One region of the Streptomyces sp. NPDC049887 genome, then DNA from elsewhere that is predicted to be linked to it. Evidence: riboswitches for the same ligand, from Rfam matches in the RefSeq annotation. Region 1 holds a riboswitch; the other holds the start of a gene.

The links. Region 1 has a riboswitch for glycine ahead of gcvT (glycine cleavage system aminomethyltransferase GcvT). Riboswitches for the same ligand answer to the same signal wherever they lie in the genome.
Region 2: linked by a shared signal. The riboswitch ahead of gcvP (aminomethyl-transferring glycine dehydrogenase) and the one ahead of gcvT (glycine cleavage system aminomethyltransferase GcvT) in region 1 are both predicted to bind glycine.

Annotation. Positions count from the first base shown of each region.
Region 1 covers NZ_JBFAMM010000027.1:29,788-34,605, forward strand. The annotation lists gene glyA (serine hydroxymethyltransferase) at 1-510, opposite strand, end outside; gene gcvH (glycine cleavage system protein GcvH) at 538-912, opposite strand; gene gcvT (glycine cleavage system aminomethyltransferase GcvT) at 968-2,083, opposite strand; glycine riboswitch at 2,244-2,341, opposite strand; gene AB0J10_RS27190 (AAA family ATPase) at 2,474-3,175, shown strand; gene AB0J10_RS27195 (enhanced serine sensitivity protein SseB) at 3,458-4,213, shown strand; gene AB0J10_RS27200 (enhanced serine sensitivity protein SseB C-terminal domain-containing protein) at 4,328-4,818, shown strand, end outside.
Region 2 covers NZ_JBFAMM010000026.1:98,725-103,542, reverse strand. The annotation lists gene AB0J10_RS27020 (DNA polymerase IV) at 1-1,300, shown strand, start outside; partial or broken gene AB0J10_RS27015 (PRC-barrel domain-containing protein) at 1,279-1,593, opposite strand; glycine riboswitch at 1,708-1,803, shown strand; gene gcvP (aminomethyl-transferring glycine dehydrogenase) at 1,981-4,818, shown strand, end outside.

The DNA.
Region 1 (4,818 bases):
CAACTTCGGCTTGGACTCCTTGGCGAGCCGCTCGACCTCGGCCATGTCGACCTGGCCGGTGGCGTCGTCCACGTGGTAGGCGACCACGTTGTAGAGCTTGCCGGAGAAGTTGATCTTCATGCCGTGGGTCAGGTGCCCGCCGTGCGCGAGGTTCAGGCCCATGATCGTGTCGCCCGGCTTCAGCAGGGCGAACATCGCCGCCGCGTTGGCCTGGGCGCCCGAGTGCGGCTGTACGTTCGCGTGCTCGGCGCCGAACAGCTCCTTGATGCGGTCGATGGCGATCTGCTCGACGACATCGACGTGCTCGCAGCCGCCGTAGTAGCGGCGTCCGGGGTATCCCTCGGCGTACTTGTTGGTGAGAACGGAGCCCTGCGCCTCCATGACCGCGACCGGAGCGAAGTTCTCCGACGCGATCATTTCCAGGGTGGACTGCTGACGGTGGAGCTCGGCGTCGACGGCGGCGGCGACGTCCGGGTCGAGCTCGTGGAGAGGGGTGTTGAGAAGCGACATCACGCGATCCCTAGGGTCGAGTCCTGGTCAGCTGGCGAAATCGGTGTACTCGGCGGCGGAGAGCAGGTCCTCCGGCTCCTCCGCGACCCGCACCTTGAACAGCCAGCCGCCCTCGAACGGGGCGGAGTTCACCAGGGACGGGTCGTCGACGACGTCCTGGTTGGCCTCGACGACCTCACCCGTCACCGGGGAGTACAGATCGCTGACCGACTTGGTCGACTCCAGTTCGCCGCAGGTCTCGCCCGCGGTCACCGTGTCACCGACCTCCGGGAGCTGGACGTACACGACGTCGCCGAGGGCGTTCGCCGCGTGCTCCGTGATGCCGACCGTCGAGACGCCGTCCTCGGCGGCCGACAGCCACTCGTGCTCCTTGCTGTAGCGCAGCTGCTGGGGGTTGCTCATGACCTGAATTCTCCTGTACGCGGGGAAGTGCTGCTGATGGGGGATGCCGGAGTGACTACTTCTGGCGCTTGTAGAAGGGGAGCGCCACGACCTCGTACGGCTCATGAGTACCGCGGATGTCGACGCCGACGCCCTCGGTGCCGGGCGTGGCGAGCGAGGCGTCCACGTAGGCGATGGCGAGCGGCTTGCCGAGGGTCGGTGACGGCGCCCCGGACGTGACCTCGCCGACGACCTGGCCGCCGGCGACCACGGCCATCCCGGCCCGCGGCACCCGGCGGCCCTGGGCGACCAGGCCGACCAGCTTGCGGGGCGGGTTCGTGGCGGCACGCTCCGCGGCGGCCTCCAGGGCCTTGCGGCCGACGAAGTCGCCCTCCTTCTCGAACTTCACGACCCGGCCGAGACCGGCGTCGAAGGGGGTGAGCGAGGTGGTCAGCTCGTGCCCGTACAGCGGCATGCCCGCCTCCAGGCGCAGCGTGTCACGGCACGACAGGCCGCACGGCACGAGACCGGCCGGGGCGCCGGCCTCGGTCAGTGCCCGCCACAGCGTCTCCGCGTGCCGCGGCTCGACGAACAGTTCGAAGCCGTCCTCGCCGGTGTAGCCGGTACGGGCGATCAGCGCCGGGACGCCGGCGACGGTGCCGGGGAGGCCGGCGTAGTACTTCAGCCCGTCCAGGTCTGCGTCGGTGAGCGACTTGAGGATGCCGGGCGACTCGGGACCCTGTACGGCGATGAGCGCATATGCGTCCCGGTCGTCGCGTACAGCCGCGTCGAAGCCCGCGGCACGCTCAGTGAGGGCGTCGAGGACGATCTGTGCGTTGGAGGCGTTGGCGACGACCATGTACTCCGTGTCGCCGAGGCGGTACACGATCAGGTCGTCGAGGATGCCGCCGTCCTCCCGGCAGATCATCGTGTAGCGGGCGCGGCCGGTGGCGACGCCGCCGATGTTGCCGACCAGCGCGTAGTCCAGCAGGGCGGCGGCCTGCGGCCCGGTCACGGTGATCTCGCCCATGTGGGAGAGGTCGAAGAGACCGGCCTTCGATCGGACGGCGTTGTGCTCGTCGCGCTCACTCGCGTATCGCAGCGGCATGTCCCAGCCGGCGAAATCGGTCATGGTCGCGCCCAGCGAGCGATGCAGGGCATCGAGGGCGGTGAGACGGGGGGCGTTGCTCATGGATGGGGCTCCCAGGGCATGACTGGCGAGGACGATCCTCCCCATCTGTCATCGAAACCTGAGAGGTTCGTCACGACCACACGTAGCGGACGTACGCGAAGGGCGTGACTTGCACCTTGGGTGGAACCGCAGGGACTGCGGATCGCTTTTCAGATCTGCCTCGTCGCGCGCGGTACGGGGCCTGAGAGATTCAAGGGAGGGACTTGCTCCTTCGGCGCCCGGCCCACACAGTGGCCAGGACTCTCCCGCGCGGATTCAAGCGGCCGGTATGCAGTTTGCGCGGACATCATTGCACGGGTGTCCGCGTCGGCAAATCACTTGTCGGTCATTACCTTTTCTTTAAGCTTCTTGGGCAGGGTCTCGGAGACCCGACAGGGGGAGAGTGAGCTGATGACGTTGCAGCAGTCCGGTGCCTGTCCGGCGACCGCAGGGGTCCCCGCCCGTCCCGGAGTTCCCTCGCGAGCCGCCGGGGCCACCCGCAGCGGCCTGCCGATCGGCCTCACCACGGCCCAGCCCGTCGTGCGTGACCTGCGGGAACGCAAGGGGTGCGGCCCGCGCGCCCTGGTGTTCCGCCGCGGCGACGTGGTCGTGATCTCCGGGCTGCCCGGCAGCGGCAAGTCCACGCTCATCCGGCGGGCCGCCGACGGCGGTGGGATCGACTCCCAGGACGCGCGGGACCGCTGGGACCGGCGGATGCCCCGTGCCCTGCCCTACGCCGTCTACCGCCCGCTCGTCCGGCTCGCGCACTACACGGGGCTGCGGCGGGCGCTGCGCTCCGGCGAGAGCGTGGTCGTGCACGACTGCGGCACGCAGTCGTGGGTCCGGCGCTGGCTGGCCCGCGAGGCCCGCAGACGGGGGCGCGACCTCCATCTGCTGCTGCTCGACGTCACCCCGGAGACCGCCCGAGCGGGCCAGCGGGAGCGCGGCCGCGGCGTCTCCGGCTACGCCTTCGCCCGCCACCGCCGAGCGGTGTCCCGCCTCCTCCGCTCGGCCGAGCGCGGCCACCTCCCCGCGGGCTGCGCCTCCGCGACCCTCCTCGACCGCGCTGCGGCCTCCGTGCTCACCCGGATCGGCTTCGGCGACGCGCCCTGAGGGGCGGACACGGAGCGGAGCGGCCACGGGGCGGAGGCGTGTGGGCGGGGCCGGCCGGTGTGCCGGGTCCCGGACCGGACCGGCCGGCCCCGGGGAGCGGTCCGCGGAGACGGAGCCCGGCGGCTCGGGCCGCGCGGCCCGGCCCGGGGCGCAGCGGGCGTTCGGCGGTGTGTCGGCTGCCCTGTGCGTGCGCCCGCGTCACGCCCTCGGCCCGCCCGCTACCCTGCTGTCGGAGGACATCGCGGCCGGCCCGTCCGGCCGGCGGGGGAAGCAGGGATCACAGTGGACACGACATGGCCCGCCAATGAGCTCGAAGAGGTGCTGGCCGCATCGGTCGGGAATCCCTCGGCCGGGGGGCGGATCGTGGAGGTGCTCGGGCGGAGCGCCGTGTGGGTGCCGCTGCCGAACGGGGGCGGGCCCGACAGCCCCGACCTCGACCTGCCGACCATCGGGATCGACGGCGCCCCGTACGTCCCCGTCTTCAGCTCCCAGGAGCAGTTCCGCATCGGCGCGGGCGACCACATGTCCGGCACCGTGGCGCCCGCCGTCGAGTTCGCCCGGGGCCTGCCCCCGCAGCTCGGCATCGCCGTGAACCCCGGCGGCGCCGTCGGCGTACCGCTGCCCCCGCCCGCCGTCGCCGAGCTGTGCCGTGCCGGCCGCACGCCACTCGGCGGCCCCCATGCCGGAGGCCCGGCGAGCGGCGGCCGGGTCCGGCTCTTCGAGCCCGACTGGCAGGAGGAGCCGGTCGACTTCCTCGCCGCCGCGGCCGGCGAGTTCGAGTCGACCCGTGTCGTCCAGACCGCCCGCCGGATCCTGGCCAGCATCGAGGGCGGCCCGCCGGTCCTGTTCGTCGGCGTCCAGCTCTCCGCCTTCGAGGGCCCCGACCGGATCGCCCCCATGGACGCACTCGGCCGGGCACTCGGCCGGGTCGCCGTGCGGTGGCCGGTGAACCTGGTTCTGCTGGACATCGCCCAGGACCCCGTCGGCGACTGGATGCTGACCCGGGTCCGTCCCTTCTACACCCGGCGGTACGCATAGACGTCAAGTCGGTGTCAGTACGGCCGCTTAAGCTGGTTTGATGACGTGGTCGCCGCACTCGCGTGCCCAGGGCGGCCCGAGGGAACGGCGGATCGAAGAGGGGCGGGACCCAGAGTGAGTGCGTCAGGCACCGCGGCGGCCGGGCAGGTCGAGCACATGCTGCGCCAGGTGACGCCCGGGCGCTACGACGCGTACGAGGCGCTGCTGCAGGCGCTCGCGGACGGCCGGGTGTGGATGCTCCTCTGGCACGGCCAGGCCGGATCCCCCGATGCCCAGTACGGGAACATGGAGGTGGACGGCCTCGGTTACGCACCGTGCGTCACCTCCGCGCAGGAGCTCTCCGCCTCCGGCTGGACCAGGGCGCACGAGGTGGCAGCCGGTGCCGACATCGCCCGCGCCCTCTACCCCGACCGCTGGGGCATCTGGCTCAACCCGCACGCGCCGGGCGGTGGTGTCGGTGTTCCCTGGCCCGATCTTCGCCGGATCGCCACCGGCCTCGACCGGATGCCCGCCGGTCCGCTGCGCCTCACGGAACCGGCCATCGAGATCCCCCAGTTCTACGCGCTGCTCACCCAGAACGCGCACCGCACCCCTGCCGTCCGCTC
Region 2 (4,818 bases), on a different contig from region 1:
GTGCCCCAACGCCGCCTACCTGGTGCCGCGCTTCTCGCTCTACCGGACGGTCAGCGACCAGGTGATGGAGCTGCTGGGCGGGCTCTCGCCCCTGGTGGAACCGCTGAGCCTGGACGAGGCCTTCGTGGACCTCGAGGCGGGCGGCACGGCGGACGACTCCCGCTCGGCCCGGGAGGCCGGTGAGCGGCTGCGCAGGGACATCCTGACGGCCACCGGGCTGACGGGGTCGGTGGGCCTTGCGGGCTCCAAGATGTTGGCGAAGATCGCCTCGGAGCAGGCCAAGCCCGACGGGCTGGTGCTCATAGAGCCCGGCACCGAGCGGGAGCTGCTGGGCCCGATGCCGGTACGGACCCTGCCGGGCGTGGGTCCGGCGACGGGCGAGCATCTCCGGCGGGCCGGCATGACCACGGTCGCCGAGCTGGCCGAGGCGGGGGAGGACGAGCTCGTACGGCTGCTGGGGAGGGCGCACGGGGGAGCGATCTTCCGGATGGCCATGGGCCACGACGACCGGCCGGTGGTCGCCGAGCGGGACGCCAAGTCCGTGTCGGTCGAGGACACCTTCGACGTGGACCTGCACGACCGGGTCCGCATCCGGACGGAGGTCGAGCGGCTGGCCGACCGCTGTGTGCGCCGGCTGCGGGCCTCCGGGCACTCGGGACGGACGATCGTGCTGAAGGTACGCCGGTTCGACTTCTCGACGCTGACCCGGTCGGAGACGCTGCGCGGGCCCACCGACGATCCCGCGGTGGTGCGGGAGGCCGCGGCGCGGCTGCTGGAGGCGGTGGACACCACGGGCGGTGTCCGGCTGCTCGGTGTGGGCGTGAGCGGCCTCGCCGACTACACGCAGGAGGACCTGTTCGCACAGGCCGCCGCGGGGGAGCGACACGACGAGGACGAGGAGTTCGCGCCGCCCCGGGAGTCGTCGCCGGGAGTGGAGCAGCTCCCGGGCGGGGACGTGCGGCCCGCGGCGGACCGACGCTGGACCGCCGGGCAGGACGTGCGCCACGCCGAGTACGGCCCGGGGTGGGTCCAGGGCAGCGGGTTGGGGAGGGTCACGGTCCGCTTCGAGGAGCCGTGGTCGGCCGCGCCCGGACGGGTGCGGACGTTCGCGGTGGACGACCCGGGGCTGGAGCCCTCGGAGCCGCTGCCGCTGGTGCGTCCGCCGGATCAGTCGTCCTGGCCGGCCAGCCGCCCGAAGTCGCGGTCCCCGGCGGATCCGGTGCCGGGGCCGCCGGCCTCGTCGCCGGGGGCCGGAGAGGTGGTCGGCCTCGCCGGAGGTGGGGGCAGGTCGAGACCGTAGTGGTGGTACAGCTGCAGCTCCTGCTCGGGGGAGAGATGACGGCCGACACCGAAGTCGGGCGCGTCCTTGATCAGGGCGCGCTCGAAAGGTATGTGGAGGCCGTCGCCTTCGAGCCGGCTGGGTTCCAGCGGTACGAACGCGTCCCGGCTGAACAGGCCGGTCCGTACGGCCGCCCATTCGGGGACGCCGGTGGCGTCGTCGAGGTACACCTCGTCCACGGTCCCGATCTTGTGGCCGTCGCGGTCGAACGCCTTGCGGCCGATCAGGCTGCGCGGATCGATGTCGGTCTGCACGGTCCCTCCAAACAGGTCGCACGGGTTCGCTGGACACTACGAAAGTGCACATCCGGGGCGTCGTCCACTCGAAGGTCCCAGGTGAGGCCGCGCTGGTACGCTGGCAGCGGCTGCTGACCCCGTGCGGGAGAGTGCCCCGGTGAAAGCCGGAGCCGCCGAAGGAGCAAATCCTCCCCGGAATCTCTCAGGCCCCTGTACCGCACGGACGAGGTCACTCTGGAAAGCAGGGCGGGCGTCGGACGGCATCCGCTCTCACCGACGGTGAAAGCCGGCGCGCCCCGCGGCGTTCCGGTGAAGCTCTCAGGTTGAGATGACAGAGGGGGAGGCCGTCCGGGCACCCGCGCCGTGGTGCCCCTCGCAGGTCGTTACGACCAGGAGGCCTCCGCAATGACCGCCAACCGCATTCCGCTCTCCCAGCTGGAGCGAGGCACCCCCTTCGAGCAGCGCCACATCGGTCCCGACACCGAGGCCCAGGCGAAGATGCTGGCGCAGGTCGGCTACGGCTCGCTGGACGAGCTGACCGCCGCCGCCGTGCCGGACGTCATCAAGAGCGCCGAGGCCCTGGGGCTGCCCGGTGCCCGCACCGAGGCCGAGGTGCTCGCCGAGCTCCGGGGGCTCGCCGACCGCAACCAGGTGCTCGCCCCGATGATCGGCCTCGGCTACCACGGGACCTTCACCCCGCCGGTCGTCCTGCGGAACGTGATGGAGAACCCGGCCTGGTACACGGCGTACACGCCGTACCAGCCGGAGATCTCGCAGGGCCGTCTGGAGGCGCTGCTCAACTTCCAGACCATGGTCGCCGACCTGACAGGGCTGCCCACGTCCGGCGCCTCGCTGCTCGACGAGGGCACCGCCGCCGCGGAGGCCATGGCGCTGTCCCGGCGTGTCGGCAAGGTCAAGAACGGCGTCTTCCTCATCGACGCCGACGCGTTGCCGCAGACCATCGCCGTGATAGAGACCCGGGCCGAGCCGACCGGTGTCGAGGTCGTCGTGGCCGACCTCGGCGACGGGATCCCCGCGGAGATCGCCGAGCGCGGTGTCTTCGGCGTGCTGGTCCAGTACCCGGGTGCCTCCGGTGCCGTCCGGGACATCAGGCCGGTCATCGACCAGGCCCACGAGCTCGGCGCGATCGTCACCGTCGCCGCCGACCTGCTGGCCCTGACGCTGCTCACCTCGCCCGGTGAGCTCGGCGCGGACATCGCCGTCGGCACGACGCAGCGCTTCGGCGTCCCCATGGGCTTCGGCGGCCCGCACGCCGGCTACATGGCCGTGCAGCAGAAGCACGCCCGCAGCCTGCCCGGCCGACTCGTCGGCGTCTCCGTCGACGCCGACGGCAACAAGGCGTACCGGCTCGCCCTGCAGACCCGCGAGCAGCACATCCGCCGCGAGAAGGCCACCAGCAACATCTGCACCGCGCAGGTGCTCCTCGCCGTCATGGCCGGGATGTACGCCGTCTACCACGGTCCCGAGGGCCTGCGGACGATCGCGCGCCGGACCCACCGCTACGCCGCGATCCTCGCCGAGGGGCTGCGCTCGGGCGGTGTCGAGATCGTCCACGGCGCGTTCTTCGACACGCTGACCGCCCGCGTTCCGGGCAAGGCCGCCGGCATCGTGGCCGCGGCCCGCGAGGGTGGTGTCAATCTGCACCTCGTGGACGCCGACCACGTGTCGCTCTCCTGCGACGAGACCACGCTGCGCGCCCAGGTCTCCGCCGTCTGGGCCGCGTTCGGCGTCGACGGTGACATCGACGAGCTGGACGCGACCGTCGAGGACACGCTGCCGGCCGCGCTGCTCCGCAGGGACGACTACCTCACCCACCCGGTCTTCCACGCGCACCGGTCCGAGACCGCGATGCTCCGCTACCTGCGCCGGCTCGCGGACCGCGACTACGCGCTGGACCGCGGCATGATCCCGCTCGGCTCCTGCACGATGAAGCTGAACGCGACCACCGAGATGGAGCCGGTCACCTGGCCGGAGTTCGGCCAGATCCACCCCTTCGCCCCCGTCGAGCAGGCCGAGGGCTATCTGACCCTGATCCACGAGCTGGAGGAGCGCCTCGCCGAGGTCACCGGCTACGACAAGGTCTCGATCCAGCCGAATGCCGGCTCCCAGGGCGAGCTGGCCGGTCTCCTCGCGGTGCGTGCGTACCACCGCGCCAACGGCGACGAGCAGCGCACCGTCTGCCTGATCCCGTCCTCCGCGCACGGCACGAACGCCGCCAGTGCGGTGATGGCCGGGATGAAGGTCGTGGTCGTCCGGACCGCCGACGACGGCGAGATCGACGTGCACGACCTGCGCGCCAAGATCGAGCAGTACCGCGACGAGCTGTCGGTCCTCATGATCACCTACCCGTCGACGCACGGCGTGTTCGAGGAGCACGTCGCCGACATCTGCGCCCAGGTGCACGAGGCCGGCGGACAGGTGTACGTCGACGGCGCCAACCTGAACGCGCTGGTCGGCCTCGCCAGGCCCGGCAAGTTCGGCGGCGACGTCTCGCACCTCAACCTGCACAAGACGTTCTGCATCCCGCACGGCGGCGGCGGTCCCGGTGTCGGCCCGGTGGCAGTCCGTGAGCATCTCGCCCCGTACCTGCCGAACCACCCGCTCCAGCCCTCGGCCGGGCCGGAGACCGGCGTCGGCCCGATCTCGGCCGCCCCCTGGGGCTCCGCGGGCATCCTGCCCATCTCGTGGGCGTACGTGCGGCTGATGGGCGGCGAGGGCCTCAAGCGCGCCACCCAGGTCGCGGTGCTCGCGGCGAACTACATCGCCAAGCGCCTCGAGCCGCACTACCCGGTGCTGTACACCGGACCGGCGGGCCTGGTCGCGCACGAGTGCATCGTCGACCTGCGGCCGCTGTCCAAGGCGACCGGCGTGAGCGTCGACGACATCGCCAAGCGCCTCATCGACTACGGCTTCCACGCGCCGACGATGTCGTTCCCGGTGGCCGGCACGCTGATGATCGAGCCCACCGAGAGCGAGGACCTCACCGAGATCGACCGGTTCTGCGACGCGATGATCGCTATTCGTGCGGAGATCGAGAAGGTCGCCTCCGGCGAGTGGCCCGCCGAGGACAACCCGCTGCGCAACGCCCCGCACACCGCGGCCGTGCTCGGCGGGGAGTGGGAGCACGCGTACAGCCGCGAGGAGGCAGTGTTCCCGGCCGGTGTCGAGGCGACGGACAAGTACTGGCCGCCGGTGCGCCGGATCGACGGCGCGTTCGGTGAC